DNA from 4 places in the Arthrobacter sp. 9E16 genome. Region 1 is predicted to be linked to each of the others. Evidence: riboswitches for the same ligand, from Rfam matches in the RefSeq annotation. Region 1 holds a riboswitch; each other region holds the start of a gene.

Region 1 (4,194 bases):
GATGCCCACCCAGAACGGGGGAAGGGAAGCGAAGAACACCTCCAGGGTCCGGCCGACGCCGTCGAGCAGGCGTCCGCGGCCCACCGTGAGGAGCGTGAATGCCAGGGCGATGACCCATGCGAAGGCCAGCGCCAGTCCGGCGAGCTGCAGGGTGGGAAGGATCTGCGGGCCGATGATCTCGATCACGGGAACCTTGAAGATATAGGACACCCCAAAGTCCCCGGTAATCAGGTTGCCCAGATAGGAGAGGTACTGCAGAAGAACGGGCCGGTCGAGTCCGTACTGGGCTCTTACCGCTGCCACCGTCTCGGGCGACGGGGAGGATCCGGCACCCCCGAGGATCGCTGTTACGGGATCGCCGGGCGTGAGGTGCAGGACAAAGAAGGTGAGGGTGACGGCCGCCCAGAGGACAAAAACGCTGCCGGCGGCCCGCTTACCGACAATGCGGCCGGTGCTGCCTCCGGACACCGTTGTGCGAGGTGCCGTGTTGAGGGGATCAAGGGATTGGGTGCTCATTGGGGATCCACCGCCGTGACGTCGTAGAGGTAGGGGAGGGAAAGGCTGGGTTCAAGGGTGAGGTTTGTCCAGCGGTCGCTGCGCAGGGCCACCTGGCTGGCCTGGTTGTAAAGCGGCAGCTGCAGGGCGTGGTCGCTGACGATCTGCTGGGCCTGGTGGTAAAGGTCCTTCCGGACGGCAGCATCGTCGGTGGCAAGTGCCGCGTTCAGGATCGAGTCCAGCCCGGGATTGCGAAAGCCCGATCCGTTGGCTACAAAGCCGGCAGACTCGGTGTATTCCGAGGAGAAGACAATGCGGAGCACATCGGCGGTGTTGGTGTTCCAGTAATCGGCGCGAAGGTCGTATTCGAAGGTGTTGCCCAGTTCGCTCACGGTTGCTGCGTCGCCGTTCTCGATCAGCACCTCGAAGCCGGCCTGCTTCGCTGTCGCCTGGATTTGAGTGACCAGCGCCTGGTGCGCAGCGGGCCAGGCTCCGGGGGTGTACGGGAAATGAACTCTCAGGCGCTCGCCGTCTTTCACCCGGTATCCTTCGGCGTCGTGCTCCGTCCAGCCGGCATCATCGAGCAGGCGGGCTGCTTCGGCGGGGTCCGGGTCATAGACGTGCTCAAAATCGGGGGAGTAGAAACCGGTGGTGGAGCTGAGCGGCCCGCCGGCCCGGGTGACGGTGCCGAAGTAGACGCTGTTGATGCCCGCGTCCACGTAGGCGCTGTGCAGGAAAGCCTTGCGGACGTTGAGGTCGTCAAACGGCGCACGGGTGGTGTTGAGGATGAGGTTGGTAGGGTTTCCGGGCCGGTCACGCAGGGTCAGCTCCACGTTTCCGTCCGCTTCCGCCTCGGCAAAGTGGACCGAGGGCATGAGGTCCAGGGCGTCCGCCTGGCCTGCCCGCAGCAGGCCGTACCTGGTGGAGTCTTCGGGAACAATGCGCCATTCGATCTTCTCAATGTGTGCCGGGCCGTCATGCTGCGCGTAGGGCGGAGCGGAGTTGTAGTCTTCGTTGCGGACCAGGGTGACCTTGGACTGCGGGACGTAGTCCAGGATCTTGTACGGTCCCGAGCCCACCGGCGAGTGGCAGTTTTCCACTTGCGGCCGCTTCAGGGCCGCGGGTGACTGGATGCCGAGGAAGGGCTGGGCGAGCACCTCAAGGAACGCCGCATACGGGCGGTTCAGGGTGACGACGGCGGTGGTCGGGTCCACTACCTGCGTGGACTCGTAGGGTTTGAGGTAACCGCCTGCGGTACCTGACTGGGTGTTTGGATCCACCATGTGGTCCAGGTTTGCCTTCACTGCTTCCGCGGTGAGTTTTGTCCCGTCGGTGAACCAGACGTCGTCGCGCACTGTGAAGGTGTAGGTGAGGCCGTCGCCGGACACTGACCATGCTGTGGCGAGCCACGGGTGGATGGTGCCGCCGCTGTCCTGTGAAACGAGGGAATCCAGGTAGTTCGCTGCGATGGATGCCTGCGGCATGTCGCCGTCCACGTGGGGATCCAGGCAGGAAATGTCCTTGCCGGTGGCAAAGACAAAGGTGTCGCTGCCGCTGGCTGCGGCCGGCCCGCCGCAACCGGAAACGGCAGTGGCGAGCATGGCCCCTGCCGTGAGGACGGCGAGGGTGCGGGGTATCTGGGGATGGGGTTTGGGAGGTCTTGCTGGGCTCACGTCAGGCTCCTGAATCATCGCCCGGCGGAGGGCGACGCAGGTTCGCCGGCGTCAGCTTCGCCGTGCCGGGGCAGGGCGAAGCTGACCAACGAAAGCGCGCAGCTTCTCCATCGGTCCTGGCAGTAGCACCGTTCCCCGCTGCTGGGCGGGGAGGGTTGCTGCGGCGTCGTCGATCCAGGTCTCTCGGCCGCTCGGGATGGTTAAGGAAAAGCTAGCCCATGGATCACGGCCGGGCCAGCGATGACCGTTTTTGACCTCAGGGGCGTCTCGGTGCGTCATCGGCGGTCACAGAGGTTCACGGCGGTGCCATCCGGACCCGGGACCGGGCGTCCGGCCAAGGGTGTGCGATACGCCACGAAATTAGTTGACTAAGGGCAATTACTTATATAGTTGATCTAAATCAACTACTAGCAGGAGCCCGATGTCCCCCGCAGAACGTCCCCCCGAAAAAAAGTCCGAAAAGAAGGCCAAGGTGCCCAAGCGGACCGCCTCCCCGGACGGGACCATGACTCACAAGCAGGTGCTGGAATCCCTTTCCGGCCTGCTCCTTGGCATGTTTGTCTCGATTCTGGCGGGCACGGTGGTTTCCACCTCCCTGCCGCTGATCATCTCGGACCTTGACGGCAACCAGTCCGCCTACACCTGGGTGGTGACGGGAACACTGCTGGCCACAACGGTGTCAACGCCGCTGTGGGGCAAGTTTGCTGACCTGTTCAACCGCAAGCTGCTGATCCAGCTCGCTCTTGGCATCTTTGTGCTCGGCTCGGCCCTGGCCGGCTTCTCGCAGGACACCAGCACGCTGATTGTCTTCCGCGTGCTGCAGGGTCTGGGTGCCGGTGGTCTCGCCGCGCTGAGCCAGATCATCATGGCTGACATCATCAGCCCGCGCGACCGCGGGAAGTACGCCGGACTCTTTGGTGCCGTCATGGCGGTGGGCACAGTGGGCGGACCGCTGCTGGGCGGTGTTGTCACTGACGCCTTCGGCTGGCGCTGGAACTTCTTCATTGCCCTGCCGGTGGCGGTGGCTGCCATCATCCTGCTGCAGATGACCCTGCACCTGCCCCAGCACGCCAAGCGCAAGGTCCACATCGACTACTTGGGTGCTGTCCTGATCGCCGGCGGTGTGTCGCTGCTGATGATCTGGGTGACCCTGGCGGGCAACCAGTTCGGCTGGGCCTCGCTGGCCTCCTTCCTGACGGTCGCCGGATCCGCCTTGCTGCTGATCGCTGCCGTGCTGGTTGAATTCAAGTCCCCGGAACCGATCATTCCGCTGTCCATGTTCAAGAACCGCACCTTCACCCTTGCCGTCGTGGCGAGCATTTCCGTGGGCGTGTCCATGTTCGGCACTTCTGTGTTCCTGGCGCAGTACATGCAGCTGGCCCGCGGTGCCACCCCCACCGAGTCCGGCCTGCTGACCATCCCCATGATGGCCGGCCTGCTGGTCTCCTCCACGCTGTTCGGAACGATCATCAGCCGCACCGGCAAGTGGAAGGCCGTGATGATTTCCGGCGGTGTGCTCACCGTGGTGGGTTCCATCCTGCTGAGCACGCTGGCCTATGACACCAACCTGGTGCTGGTCGGCATCTACATGGCCGTTCTGGGCGCAGGCCTGGGCATGCTGATGCAGAACCTGGTGCTCGTGGTCCAGAACTCCATTGAGGTGAAGAACCTCGGTGTGGCCACCAGCGCGGTGACCTTCTTCCGCAGTCTCGGCGGCACCGTGGGTGTTTCCGTGCTGGGTTCGGTGCTCGGGACCATCGTTGCCTCCGAAATCAAGGACGGCATCGGTGCGCTGGCGCCGGCTGACCAGGCTGCGGCCGCCGTGGCCCTGGGCAGCGGATCCATCCCCAAGGTCTCCGAACTTCCTGACGCCATTGCCGTGCTGGTGGAAAGTGCGTACGGCGTCGGCGTCGGCTCGGTCTTCCTGTACAGCGTTCCGCTGGCCGTCATCACGCTGCTGGCTGTCATCTTCATTCCGAACGCCAAGCTTGGCCGCCAGAATGCCGTACAGCTGAAGAAGGCCGCC
Region 2 (4,194 bases), on a different contig from region 1:
CGGCTTTTCGTTGCGGCTGCCGATTTCCAACTCATCACCGTCCCGGAAAATGATGGAGCGGAAACCGTCCCACTTGGGCTCATAGGAGTAGTCCCCCTCGGGCAGCGCAGTCACGGCTTTGGCCAGCATGGGGGCTACGGGCGGCATTACCGGAAGTTTCATGGGCCCCATTCTTACCCGGTTTTCAGTCGAGGGGAATGGAAACGCCCAGCCCCGCGGCAAACGCGGTCAGCAGGTCCCGGCCCTGCTGCCAGTTCCCGATGCCGCTTTCATCATTGATGTGGGTCAGTGCTCCGGCGTCGATCACGGGGACACCCCAGGCCTGGGCCAGCAGCCGTGCTCCGGGGAGGGTGCAGTAGGGATCGTTTTCGCTGGCAACCAGCAGTCCGGGCACCGGAAGCGGCTCCAACCGCGGGTCCCGGAAAGATCCGGCAGTGTCCGGGAAGGCCGGCTCGGCCGGATCCGGCGGCGCCACCAGCAGCACACCCCGGGCGCCTTTCGGGTTGCGCAGCAGCCACTCGGCGGAGGCCAGGCAGCCCAGGCTGTGGGCCACGAGGATGGTGTCACCGCCGCGGGAGCCGGCGGCGTCGTCGAGCGCGTCCATCCAGTTCTCCAGGTTCGGGTCATCCCACGACGACGGCGAAATCCGGGACACGTCCGCGGCACCGTCCTGCCACCGGCTTTGCCAGTGCTCATCATTGGAGCCGCCAATCCCGGGGACCATGGTCAGGTGCATGCTGTTCGCCTCTCATCCTGTGGTGCCGGGGAGCCGGCAGCCGGGAATATCTGCTCGGAAACCGGTGCTGTCAATGAACATGAAGAAGATCGGTTTCCTGTCCTTTGGACATTACCGCGACGTGCAGGGTTCCTTTGTCCGCACCGCCAGGGACGCCCTGCTGCAGACCGTCGAAACGGCGGTGGCAGCCGAGGAAGCGGGCATTGACGGAGCCTTCCTTCGGGTCCACCACTTCGCCCCGCAGTTCGCTGCGCCGTTCCCTCTGCTGTCCGCCATGGCCGCACGGACTCACCGGCTTGAACTGGGCACGGCGGTGATCGATATGCGCTACGAAAATCCGCTGTACATGGCCGAAGAAGCGGCGGCCGCGGATCTGATCAGCGGCGGCAGGCTTCAGCTGGGCCTGAGCCGGGGTTCACCCGAGCCTGCGCTGCGCGGATATGAGGCATTTGGCTACGTTCCCACCGGGGACAGCACCGATGCGGATGAGGCCCGCAAGCACACGCTGGTGTTCCGGGCTGCGATTGCCGGTGCAGGTTTGGCGAACGCGGATCCGATGATGACCGGCAGTTCCGACGCGCTGGCCATCGATCCGCAGTCCCCGGGCCTCGCAGAACGGATCTGGTGGGGTTCCGGAACCCGGGCGACGGCCAAGTGGACCGGCGAACAGGGCATGAACCTGATGAGCTCCACCCTGCTGACGGAGGATACCGGAGTTCCCTTCGATGAGCTCCAGGCCGAGCAGATTGCGGTGTTCCGCAAGGCCTGGGCCGATGCGGGACATGAGGGGACTCCGCGGGTCTCCGTCAGCCGCAGCGTCATTCCGCTGGTGACCGACACCGACCGCCGGTATTTCGGGCTGCGCGCCCAGGCCGAGGGTCGCGACCAGGTGGGGCGGCTCGACGGCGGCCTGGCCCGGTTCGGCAAGAGCTACATTGGCGAACCCGACGTCATTGCCGCCCAGCTTGCCGCGGACGCCGCGGTTCAGGCTGCGGACACGCTTCTGGTGACGGTGCCCAACCAGCTGGGCGTGGACTACAACGTGCAGCTGCTGGAAAACATCGTGAAGCATGTCGCGCCGGCGGCCGGCTGGCGCTGATGCCTCCCGTACGGCGGCGGTTCCCGGCTGTCACCGGCATGCGCTATGGTGGTGTCAGCTTCACGAGAGGTGGCCAACGCCCGGAGGAATCCGGGTCCGTAAAAGCTCCGACTGGCCTCACACCAACCCCATGTTCGGCGGGTGGTTCGGATGACGAAGCGGCCTGACGCCGCCCGGCGCAGGCAAGGACAACCTGTAAAGGAACACGCTGTGAGCACTTCCAGTGACACCCGCTGCGCCAGCTTCCGGCCCGGCCATAACATCCATCAGATCCATGCCAAGAAGCTTGTTGGCTTCGATGACTGGGTGGATGCCCAGGCCTACGTGGACCTGGACCTGGGCATCGTCCAGCTGGTCGTGGACGGCAGGCAGCAGCTGATGTGGTTCCATGACCTGCCGACGCTGGCCCTGGCCCTCGCTGGTTCCGGCGGAGCGGCACAGTGGTGCGCCCGGTACTCCTCGCTCCTGGTCCCCGGCGGTTTCGACGGCCCGGCCCGGCGCTCTTTTTTCTACTTGGCGACGCCGGAAAAGCTCAGGCCGTGTAGCGGGTTCAGTTCAGCATCCGGCGCCGAAGCCGCTTCAGCACAGCAGGGCTGACCCCGGCGTCGCGCAGGTACTGTTCCGCGTCCAGCCCGTCCAGGGCGCGGAGCAGTTCACGCCTTCCGTCGGCCACCCGGGCGTCTTCCTGCTCGGAGGTCAGCGGCTTTTCCCGCGGATGCACCTGCGTGGCGTGGAAGGCATTAATGCCGCGTACGGCCTGCTCATAATCATCGGCAATGGCCTCCGGCGATGCCCCGGCCAGCTGGAGCAGGAGCATAATGATGAGCCCGGTGCGGTCCCTGCCGGCGGAGCAGTGGATCACCACCGCGCCGTCGTCGGCGTCTGCGAGGGCCTGAACGACGGCGGCGATCTTCTCCGGCCAGCGGCGCAGGTTCTCCCGATACCACTTGGGTGAATCCATGTACGGGCCGCAGAGCGCGGTGAAGTCGGGATCGTTCGCTTCCTGCGTGGGCCGGGTCAGGAAGGTGATGCCGGCAGCGGCGTCGGCGCCCACCTCCGGGTCGGTGTCCCGGCGGCCCTGCTCGACGTCGTTGCGGAGGTCGATGACGGTGCGGACGCCTGCTTCGCGGGCCTGCGCCCAGCCCCGCTCAGTGAGCCATTCGGACCGGCCCATCCGGAAGATCCGGCCGGGTGCCACGGAGCCGCCGCCGGCAACCGGGATGCCGCCCAGGTCACGGGCATTCGCCGCGCCTTCCCACTCCACATCCCGGTTGCCCATCACGCCACTCTAGGACCAGTCGAAGAAGCCCTTGCCGGACTTCCGGCCGAGCTCGCCGCGCGCCACCTTGTCCCGAAGGATCTGCGGCGGTTCAAACCGCGGACCAAGGGTTTCGGCAAGATACTCGGCAATGCCCAGGCGCACGTCCAGACCCACAATGTCGGTGGTCCGCAGCGGTCCCGTGGGGTGCTTGTAGCCCAGGACCATGGCGGCATCGATATCCTCTGCCGTGGCCACGCCCTCCTCCACCATGCGCATGGCTTCCAGGGCGATGGCCACTCCCAGCCGGGAGCTGGCAAAGCCCGGGGCATCGTTCACGACGACGGGCGTCTTGCCGAGGTCCTGCGCCCAGGCGGCGGCGGCTTCAGCCAGCTCCTCGGAGGTCTGCTTTCCCAGCACCACCTCGATCAGGGTGGAGGCGGGCACCGGGTTGAAAAAGTGCAGCCCGCAAAACCGCTCCGGGCGCTGCAGCTTTTCCGCCAGGCCGGAGACGGACAGTGAAGACGTGTTGGACGCCAGCCAGGCCTCGGATCCCAGCTGCTCCTCGACCGCAACCAGGGCTGCTGCCTTCAGTCCGAAATCCTCCGGCACTGCTTCCACCACCAACCCGGCACCGGAGAACGCCGCATAGTTCGTGGAAACGGACAAACGCGCGGTCAGGTCCGCCAGGCCCGCGGAAACGGTGCCGCGCTCGACGCTCTTGGCCAGTGCGCCGGAGACGCGGTCATAAGCGGCGGAGGCGGCGTCGTCGTCGCGCTCCACCACCACCACCGTTGCTCCGGCCGTGACGAAGGCGTGGGCGATACCCGCGCCCATCCGCCCGCCGCCGAGCACTCCTACCGTGGAGGGAACTGCCATTACTTTTTCTTCCTCTCAAGGAATGCGGACATGCGGTCAAACTTGGCCTGCGATTCAAACAGAATCCCCTGCGCCAAATTGTCGATGGCGGGGTGGGCGTCCGCCGGGGCGGCAAACACCGTTTTGGTGAGCCGGACGGCCAGCGGGTCCTGGCGGGCAATCCGGTCCGCCAGGGCGTGCGCGGCGGCCAGCAGGTCTTCCGGTTCGGCGAGCTCGGTGACC
Region 3 (4,194 bases), 550 kb from region 1:
GAGTTCATGGACACCTTCGACACGGATCCCGCATCGGCTCTGGCCTACGCCTATGACATTGTCTGCAACGGCAACGAAATTGGCGGCGGCTCCATCCGTATCCACCAGCGCGATGTGCAGGAGCGCGTCTTCAAGGTCATGGGCCTGTCGCAGGAAGACGCCCAGGAGAAGTTCGGGTTCCTGCTTGAAGGATTCAAGTACGGCGCACCGCCCCACGGCGGCATCGCCTTCGGCTGGGACCGTGTGGTCGCGCTGCTTTCGGGCAGCGAATCCATCCGCGACGTCATTGCCTTCCCGAAGTCCGGCGGCGGCTATGACCCGCTGACCCAGGCTCCGGCTCCGATCACTGCCCAGCAGCGCAAGGAAGCCGGCGTGGACTTCAAGCCGGAAAAGAAGGCTGAAGCCAAGAAGGACGACGCCAAGAAGGACTAGGTCTTTCGCAGGATTCCAGAATGATGAAGGTGCCCGGCCGCTGATGCGGCCGGGCACCTTCATCTTTCGACGCGCCGTTAAATTTGGGTGAATTATTCCGGCAGCCTGTTTTAGCCCGGTGCGGGCGCCATAGTGGGGACCGGCAAATTGTAGACAACAAGCCAGTAATCTCCGTCCGGCCCGTCCACTGTGATGGACGCCGGGGTTTGATCGGGTGTGACGATGTGTTCAAAAGACGTTAGGACCGGCCAATTGCAATTGTTGCTGCTGGAAGCGGTCACTGGGTTTGAATCAGCGTCCCGAACCTCGACGCTGTAGTCCCCGGGCTGGTTACAGGTGAGGTACACGCTGAAGCTGGTCCCCGGTTCCATCGCGGGCAGATCGAAGGTGCTCCTCCCGGTGCCGGGTTCCTCGAGCACGAGGCTGGCGTTGAGAGGGCGCCCCTGGGGATTTTGCTGGAAGTAGCTCTCGAGGCTGATGGGATTGTCCGCCCGGAACAGTGCCAGCATGGCGGGGTCGCTGGGGGCAGGAGGCTCCGTGCTTCCCGGGGGCAGTTCCACGCCGATGCTGCTCCGGCTGGACGAACCGGCTTTGGGGGAGGCCGTGGCGGTCTCCCCGGCTGTGGCTGACGATGTGGCCGGTTTAGAGGAAGCGGCCTCGGGCTCCTCCTGGGCGCTGCATCCTGTCAGCACCAGACCCAGCGCCGCTGCGGGAAGCAGGGCCTTATGCATAAACGGCAAATCCGACGCTCTGCCGGGCCTTGCCTTATTCCGTGATGTTCCATTGGCATTTCTGTTTCTGGTCATCTCCGCTACTTCCTTCCGAAGTAATCCGAAGAACGATAGTGGAGCCGGCTTCGAATGTAAAGGATTGGTAACGGACGGCCGCTGTCATAAACGCGTGGAAACAATTCCCGGCTCCGTATTTCCGGTGCCGACACATTTCTGCCGGTCAGGCGAATTCGGGAACGCCCAGACGGCGAAACGCTGAACCGTGGAATATCAGGGGCTCATGGGCATCGTCGTGTGAGGCATGGCCGTGCACCCGTAGCAGCACCACCTGATGGTCCCCGGCCGGAACCTCATTCTCCACAGAGCACTCAAGCCAGAGGGCGGCCCGGTCCAGGAACAATGATCCGGAGTCATCCGTGTGCAGATCCAGTCCGGTGAAGCGGTTTCCGGCCCTGGACGCAATCTGTTTGCAGACGCCCTCGTGATCGGAACCCAAAATCGACACGCCAATCCGGGCCGAGCCCCGCAGCACCGGCCATGTGCGGGACGTGTTCTGCACGGCAAACATCACCAGCGGCGGATCCATGGAAACGCCCACCGTGAAGGAAGAAGCAACCAGGCCCTGCGGCTCGCCGTCGATGACCGCGCACAGGGCGGCAACGCCGGACGGAAAACGGGAGAACGCCCGGCGCAATGCAGCGGGCTGAAGGTCGGTCAAAAGTGCCATGCTCAAAAGATCCTCTGCCTCAAGCGCCCGGTAACCCGATACGTCGGTAGCGAAGCGCGGTACTTGCCGGGCCGGTTGGAAACCGGGCGGCCGAATCGTCACCTGGAGCACCCCGCTACGGCGAGAGGGTTGCCGTCCAGCCGGCCAGGGCCCGTGGCTGGAACTCTTGATTCTTGCTCCAACGTAGGCCGGGCAGCACCGGGACACAAACCCCCGCCACAGTTCGTAAACTCCGCTTCATAAAAGTCATGGGGATGAAGGGATACAGTGTGAAGAATGAGACAGCGGTGGTTTAAACAGGTGGACGTTTTCGGCAGCGAACCGTATTTGGGCAACCCGCTGGCGGTGGTGCTCGAAGCGGAAGGGCTGACGGATGCTGAGATGGCCTCCTTCGCCCGGTGGACCAACCTTTCCGAGACCACCTTCGTCCTGCCGCCCACTGTGGACGGGGCCGACTACCGGGTCCGGATCTTCACCCCCGGCGGGGAGATTCCCTTCGCCGGACACCCTACGCTGGGCACGTGCCACGCCTGGCTGGAGACCGGGGCCAAGCGCCGGTACCCCGACGTCGTCGTACAGGAATGCGGCATAGGACTCGTGACGCTGCACGCCAATGCCGGGATCGCGGCGTTTGCCGCTCCGCCCCTGCTGCGCTCCGGTGCGCTGGAAGACGATGTCCTGGACCAGGCCCGGCAGGCACTGGGCCTGGAACCGGAGCAAATCCTCGCCTCCAACTGGATCGACAACGGACCCGGCTGGCTGGGACTGCTGCTCCGGGACGCCGCAACTGTCCTGGCGCTGAACCCGAATCCCGTGATCATGGGCAACCTGCGCGTGGGCGTCATTGGCGCGCAGCCGGCGGACGCGGAAACAGACTTTGAAGTGCGCGCCTTCGTACCGGGTCTCGGTATTGCAGAGGATCCGGTCACCGGCAGCCTCAATGCCGGACTCGCCCAGTGGCTGATCGGAGCCTCGCTGGCACCGGAACGCTACGTCGTCACCCAGGGCACTGCCGTCCAGCGCTCCGGCCGGGTCCGGGTCTTCACCCGGGACCGCAAGATCTGGGTGGGCGGATCCACGGTCACCTGCATTGACGGCACCGTCACACTGTAAATCGGGCACCATGTTCACCCTAAACTCGCTCGCCCTTCCGGTTATCGGTGCACCCATGGCCGGGGGGCCTTCCACCCCGGAGCTGGCTGCTGCTGTGGGGGAGACCGGCGGGCTCGGCTTCCTGGCCGCCGGTTACAAGAGCACCGGCACCGTGGCGGACCAGATTACCCAGCTGCGCAGGCTGAGCGGCCGGCCCTTTGGCCTGAACCTCTTCGTTCCGGATGCTGCCAACACCTACCCGGTTGCCGCGCAGGATCAGGCTGCGGGGAAGGCGGAAGCCCGGGCTCGAAAAATCGAAGCGGCCCTGATCTTCCGTGAGCACCTGGTCACAGCAGCAGGACAGGGGCCAGCCGGAACCACGGTCCCCGAACCCGCGATGCCGAACCCCAACGACGACGACGCCTGGCAAGCCAAGCTGGAGCTGGTCCTCCGGGAGCGGGTCCCGGTAGTGTCCTTCACCTTCGGATTGCCGGAACCGGCGGTCTTTGCCGAACTTGCCGCGCAGGGAATCTGCAGCGTGGTGACGGTCACCGATGCCGGCGAGGCGCGCGCGGCGGCAGCTGCCGGAGCGAACATCCTGTGCGTGCAGGGCCCGGAAGCCGGCGGACACCGGGGAACCCTGGACAGCGGGAAGGTGCCGGGGAAGGTCTCCTTAACTGACCTGCTGCAGCAGGTTCGAGAAGCCTGCCCGCTTCCGTTGGTAGCCGCGGGAGGCATTTCCACCCCGGAGGACGCGTCCGCAGCTCTGGCCGCCGGGGCGGGTGCCGTCCAAATGGGAACCCTGCTGCTGCTCAGCGACGAAGCCGGGACCAGCAAGGTGCACCGCGGCGGGTTGATGGATGCCATCCAGGGGCGCAGGGATCCAGGTACGGCGCTGACCCGGGCCTTCTCCGGCCGTCCGGCGAGGGGGCTGATCAATGACTTCATGCGTGCCTATCCGGATGCCCCGGACGCGTACCCGTACATCAATCACGTCACCAGCCCGCTCCGGGCCGCCGCCGCGGCGGCAGGCAATCCGGAAGGAGTCAGCCTGTGGGCCGGAACAGGGTTCCGGCACGCCGCTGAAGCTCCGGCGCAGGTGATTCTCCGCCGCCTGTTCGGGCTGGCCGACTGAGGGCGGTCCCGTCACGGCACGGCCCGGCTCCAGGCCAAGCGCCTTAGGGCACCGTAATTCGGATGAAAACGGAGCAG
Region 4 (4,194 bases), on a different contig from region 1:
TCCACGGTGACGTCGTCCAGGCTCAGTCCGGCTTCGTCCAGGGCCTGGACCAGGAAGAAGTAGGGGTCGGTGCCCTTGGTGGCCGCCACGGACTTGCCCTTGAGGCCCGCCACGGAGGTGATGTCCGAGTCGGCGCCCACCGCCAGGGCCGCCCATTCCGGCTGGGAGAAAATGTCGATGGCCTTGATCGGGGATCCGTTGGCGCGGTGCAGCAGCGCTGCGGACCCTGCGGTGGAACCGACGTCGATCGCCCCGGAGCGCAGGTTTTCATTGGCCTTGTTGGAGCCGGCCGACTGCACCCACTCCACCGTGACGCCGTCGTCGGCGAGGGCGGATTCCAGCCAGCCCTGGTCCTTGATGATCAGGCTGAGCGGGTTGTAGGTGGCGAAGTCGAGGGTGAGGGTTCCTCCGTCGGCCGCGCCGGCGTCGGCGGCGGCATCGGAATCCTCGCCTGCCACGCAACCGGTCAGCAGCAGGGAAGCTGCGGCGGCGGCTGCGGCCAGGGTCTTGAGCGCGGTGCGGGAAGCTGAGGGGGAACTGAGGGAACGGCTGTTCATGGGGATTCTTTCTGATGAGTTGGCTGCGAGGCATCGCGGTTCATGCGCAAAATGGGCGCAGAACGGCGGGGGTAGCGGCCCTTAGAGGGGTGACGCCGGGAGAAGTTTTAGTGGCGGTCGACGCCGAGGCGGGCCAGGAGCTCGCCGCGCATTCGGGCCAGCTCGGCCGAGGCGCGGTTCCGCGGGCGCGGGCCGGGCACGGTGATGGTGTCCGTAATGGTGGCTCCGGCAGCACCGGGCTCCCTGCCCAGGACGATGATGCGGTCTGCCAGCTGGAGGGCTTCGTCCACGTCGTGGGTTACCAGCAGCACCGTGGTGGGGGTGGCCCGGTGAACCGCGAGCAGCAGGTCCTGCATCTTCAGCCGGGTCAGGGCATCCAGTGCACCGAACGGTTCATCCAGCAGGAGCACGCCGGGCGTGCGGGCCAGGGCCCGGGCAAGAGAAGCGCGCTGCGCCATGCCACCGGAAACTGCCCGGGGACGGTGTTTGGCGAATGCGGCCAGTTCCACCAGCTCCAGCAGTTCGGCCACCTTGGCCTTGCCGTTCTTGGCGCTGATGCCCTTGGGCAGGCCCATGGCGATGTTGGCCTGCAGGGTTTGCCAGGGCAGCAGCCGCGGTTCCTGGAACGCGACGGCGCACCGGTCATCAATGCCGCGCACGGGTGTTCCGTTGATCCGGACTTCCCCGCTGGTTGGAGCGTCCAGGCCGGCTGCGGCCCGCAGGAGCGTGGACTTTCCGCAGCCGCTGGAGCCCAGGATGGCCAGGACTTCGCCGGCATGTACGTCAAAGGTGATGTCCCGCAGCACCTGGTGGGTTTCACCGCCGGAGCCGAATGCGCGGCCGAGGGAGGAAAAGGCAACGGGAAGGGCGGAACCGGCGGCGCGCGTTTGGGGCGGCGCGGCGGCAGGGGACTGTGAAGCCAGAGCGGTCATGTTAACTCTCCATCGGTCCTGGCAGTAGCACCCTACGGATAACGCCTTGGGCCGGGAGGCCTCCTGCGGTGTTGTCCTCGCTATTGCCGTCCCTCAAGGAGGAGGTACGGCAACCAGGGTTGCTGCGGCTTCACTGATCCAGGTCTCTCAGCCGCTCGGGATGGTCAAGAGCAACTAAACGCGCGATTGCGGAAACCGGCAAGTCCCCCGCGTAATATTTCGACGCCGCCTGTGCCGGCGGGGGCGCCGGCGGGGGAGTGGAGGCCAGGCTATCTGTGGAGTCTGGGACAGGATGGGGAATGCTGCCAACCAGTGGTCATGCGGGGTCATAAATCCGTTCACACGGGGTCATGTTCTTTCCTTGCCTGTTCCGCTGTGCAAATACTGGTGGCGAAGGATCATGAGTCCCAACGCAAAGCTCTGGCTGGTTGGGCGGCAACCCTCTTTCCGTAGCGGGGTGCCCCAGATGAGGATCCGGCCGTGTCGCGTCCGCGAACGGCAAGTACGGCGCCCCAGCGGGTGCGTCCCGTCCCGAAGGATTTCCCCGTGTCCGAATCATCTTCCTCAACACCTCAGAACAGCCGGCGGCAGATCCGGTTCAACGCCTTTGACATGAACTGCGTGGGCCATCAGTCTCCGGGACTGTGGCGCCATCCGCAGGACCAGTCCGCGAATTACACGGATCTCCGCTACTGGGCCAACCTGGCCCAAACCTGCGAGCGCGGATTGTTTGACGGCATCTTTATCGCAGACGTCCTGGGCACCTATGACGTGTATGGAAACTCCAACGAGGCCACACTGCGGCAGGGCACCCAGGTGCCGGTGAATGACCCGCTGCTGCTGGTCTCCGCCATGGCACTGGTCACCGAGCACCTCGGTTTCGGCATCACCGCGGGAACAGCCTATGAACACCCCTACCCCTTCGCGCGGCGCCTCTCCACCCTGGACCACCTCACCAACGGCCGGGTCGGCTGGAACGTGGTCACCGGCTACCTGCCCTCGGCGGCCCGCAACATGGGTGCCGAAGACCAGCTTGAGCACGACGAGCGCTACAACCACGCGGATGAATACCTCGAGGTGATCTACAAGCTGCTGGAAGGCTCCTGGGAGGATGACGCCGTCGTCCGGGACAAGGACAGCGGCATCTTCACCGACCCGGCGAAGGTGCATGACATCAACCATGAGGGCAAGTACTTCAAGGTTCCCGGCATCCATATCAGTGAGCCGTCACCGCAGCGCACCCCGGTGATCTTCCAGGCCGGCGCCTCGCCGCGGGGCATTGCCTTTGCCGCCGGCAATGCCGAGGCCGTCTTCGTGGGCGCCCCCACGAAGGAAAAGCTCAGGGCCACGGTCACCCGGATTCGTGATGCCGCCGAAGCCGCCGGCCGGGACCGCCACTCCATCCGGATCTACACGCTGCTGACCATCATCACCGCGGCAACATCCGAGGAAGCCGAAGCCAAGCATGTGGACTACCAGCGGTACGCCAGCGACGAGGGTGCCCTGGCCCTGATGTCCGGCTGGCTCGGCGTGGATCTGTCCACCTACAACCTGGACGAGCCGCTGGGCAATGTGCAGTCCAATGCGATCCAGTCTGCCGCGGACAACTTCCAAAAAGCGAAGGACGACGGCGAACCCTGGACGGTGCGCGACATCGCCGAATCCGCGGGGATCGGCGGGCTGGGTCCGCGGCTGGTGGGCTCGGGGTCCGACGTCGCCGAGGAGCTGATCCGGTGGGTGGAAGAGACCGATGTGGACGGCTTCAACCTGGCCTACGCCATTACCCCGGGTACCTTCGAGGACGTGGTGGAATTTGTGGTGCCGGAGCTGCAGAAGCGCGGTGCCTACCGGACGGAATATACCCCGGGGACGCTGCGCCACAAGCTCTTCGGTGCCGGTGACAAGCTGCCCGAAAACCACCGCGGTGCGTCCTTCCGGCTTCAGCCGGCAGGGATTCCGGCACGCTGAGGGGTTCCGCCGTCCGGCCGGAGGTTTGCGGGGCGGGTTCCGGGCGGGGCCATTGACCGGGGACGGACTGCCTCCTTACGTTTGAAGGGTCCGCGCAGTGAACCCTTTAGCGAGCAGGAGTCGGCTATGGAACCCTCACCCAGCGCCACCGGCATGGCCCTTTCCGCCGACGGCACCCGCATCGCCTGGTCCCGGCAGGGCGACGGTCCGCCCCTGGTGATCGTGGATCCGCTGACAGCTGACCGCAACAGTTCCAGTACCCGGGCCCTGGCGCAGCTGCTCTCCGGAAACCACACCGTCTACACGTATGACCGGCGCGGACTGGGTGAAAGCGACGTGGGGGAGGAGTACACGGCCGAGTCCGACGTTGATGACCTGCTGGCAGTGGTGCAGGTGGCCGGCGGAAGGGCAGACCTCTACGGGTTCGCGTCGGGTGCCTTCCTGGCGCTGCGCGCCGCCGAGGAGTCCGCCGTCATCACGCGGGTTGTCGCGCTGGAGCCGACCCTGGCCCTGGAGGAGGGTGAAGACGAGATGCTGGTGCTGCAGACGGAACTTGAGGGACTCGGCGGTGTGCAGGTGCCCGTGCTGGTGCTGGCAGGGAGCGCCAGCGGCAACGAAACGCAGGATCTGGCCCGGCGGGCCGCCGATGCCCTGGAGGAAGGGGAGTTCCAGCTGCTGGAAGGCAGCACGGCCAGTGTGCCGGAGACCGCCCTGGCCGATGCCATCGAATCTTTCCT

Evidence for each region. A riboswitch is a leader RNA that binds a small molecule or an ion and turns the genes downstream of it on or off. The one in region 1 is predicted to bind S-adenosylmethionine.
Region 2: linked by a shared signal. The riboswitch ahead of CXR00_RS03085 (hypothetical protein) and the one ahead of CXR00_RS10695 (ABC transporter substrate-binding protein) in region 1 are both predicted to bind S-adenosylmethionine.
Region 3: linked by a shared signal. The riboswitch ahead of CXR00_RS08175 (flavin reductase family protein) and the one ahead of CXR00_RS10695 (ABC transporter substrate-binding protein) in region 1 are both predicted to bind S-adenosylmethionine.
Region 4: linked by a shared signal. The riboswitch ahead of CXR00_RS06570 (LLM class flavin-dependent oxidoreductase) and the one ahead of CXR00_RS10695 (ABC transporter substrate-binding protein) in region 1 are both predicted to bind S-adenosylmethionine.

The regions. Positions count from the first base shown of each region.
Region 1 is NZ_PJIU01000002.1:853,749-857,942, reverse strand. Features, by position in the region: gene CXR00_RS10700 (ABC transporter permease) at 1-516, opposite strand, end outside; gene CXR00_RS10695 (ABC transporter substrate-binding protein) at 513-2,168, opposite strand; SAM riboswitch class I at 2,273-2,371, opposite strand; gene CXR00_RS10690 (MDR family MFS transporter) at 2,674-4,194, shown strand, end outside.
Region 2 is NZ_PJIU01000001.1:656,975-661,168, forward strand. Features, by position in the region: gene CXR00_RS03070 (ATP-dependent DNA ligase) at 1-162, opposite strand, end outside; gene CXR00_RS03075 (alpha/beta hydrolase) at 185-736, opposite strand; gene CXR00_RS03080 (LLM class flavin-dependent oxidoreductase) at 810-1,835, shown strand; SAM riboswitch class IV at 1,894-2,030, shown strand; gene CXR00_RS03085 (hypothetical protein) at 2,046-2,432, shown strand; gene CXR00_RS03090 (tyrosine-protein phosphatase) at 2,386-3,114, opposite strand; gene CXR00_RS03095 (3-hydroxyacyl-CoA dehydrogenase family protein) at 3,124-3,972, opposite strand; gene CXR00_RS03100 (enoyl-CoA hydratase/isomerase family protein) at 3,972-4,194, opposite strand, start outside.
Region 3 is NZ_PJIU01000002.1:308,215-312,408, forward strand. Features, by position in the region: gene aspS (aspartate--tRNA ligase) at 1-432, shown strand, start outside; gene CXR00_RS08170 (hypothetical protein) at 543-1,163, opposite strand; gene CXR00_RS08175 (flavin reductase family protein) at 1,384-1,890, opposite strand; SAM riboswitch class IV at 1,945-2,062, opposite strand; gene CXR00_RS08180 (PhzF family phenazine biosynthesis protein) at 2,167-3,003, shown strand; gene CXR00_RS08185 (nitronate monooxygenase) at 3,014-4,117, shown strand; gene CXR00_RS08190 (acVLRF1 family peptidyl-tRNA hydrolase) at 4,161-4,194, opposite strand, start outside.
Region 4 is NZ_PJIU01000001.1:1,355,684-1,359,877, forward strand. Features, by position in the region: gene CXR00_RS06560 (aliphatic sulfonate ABC transporter substrate-binding protein) at 1-557, opposite strand, end outside; gene CXR00_RS06565 (ABC transporter ATP-binding protein) at 665-1,489, opposite strand; SAM riboswitch class IV at 1,886-2,000, shown strand; gene CXR00_RS06570 (LLM class flavin-dependent oxidoreductase) at 2,036-3,457, shown strand; gene CXR00_RS06575 (alpha/beta fold hydrolase) at 3,584-4,194, shown strand, end outside.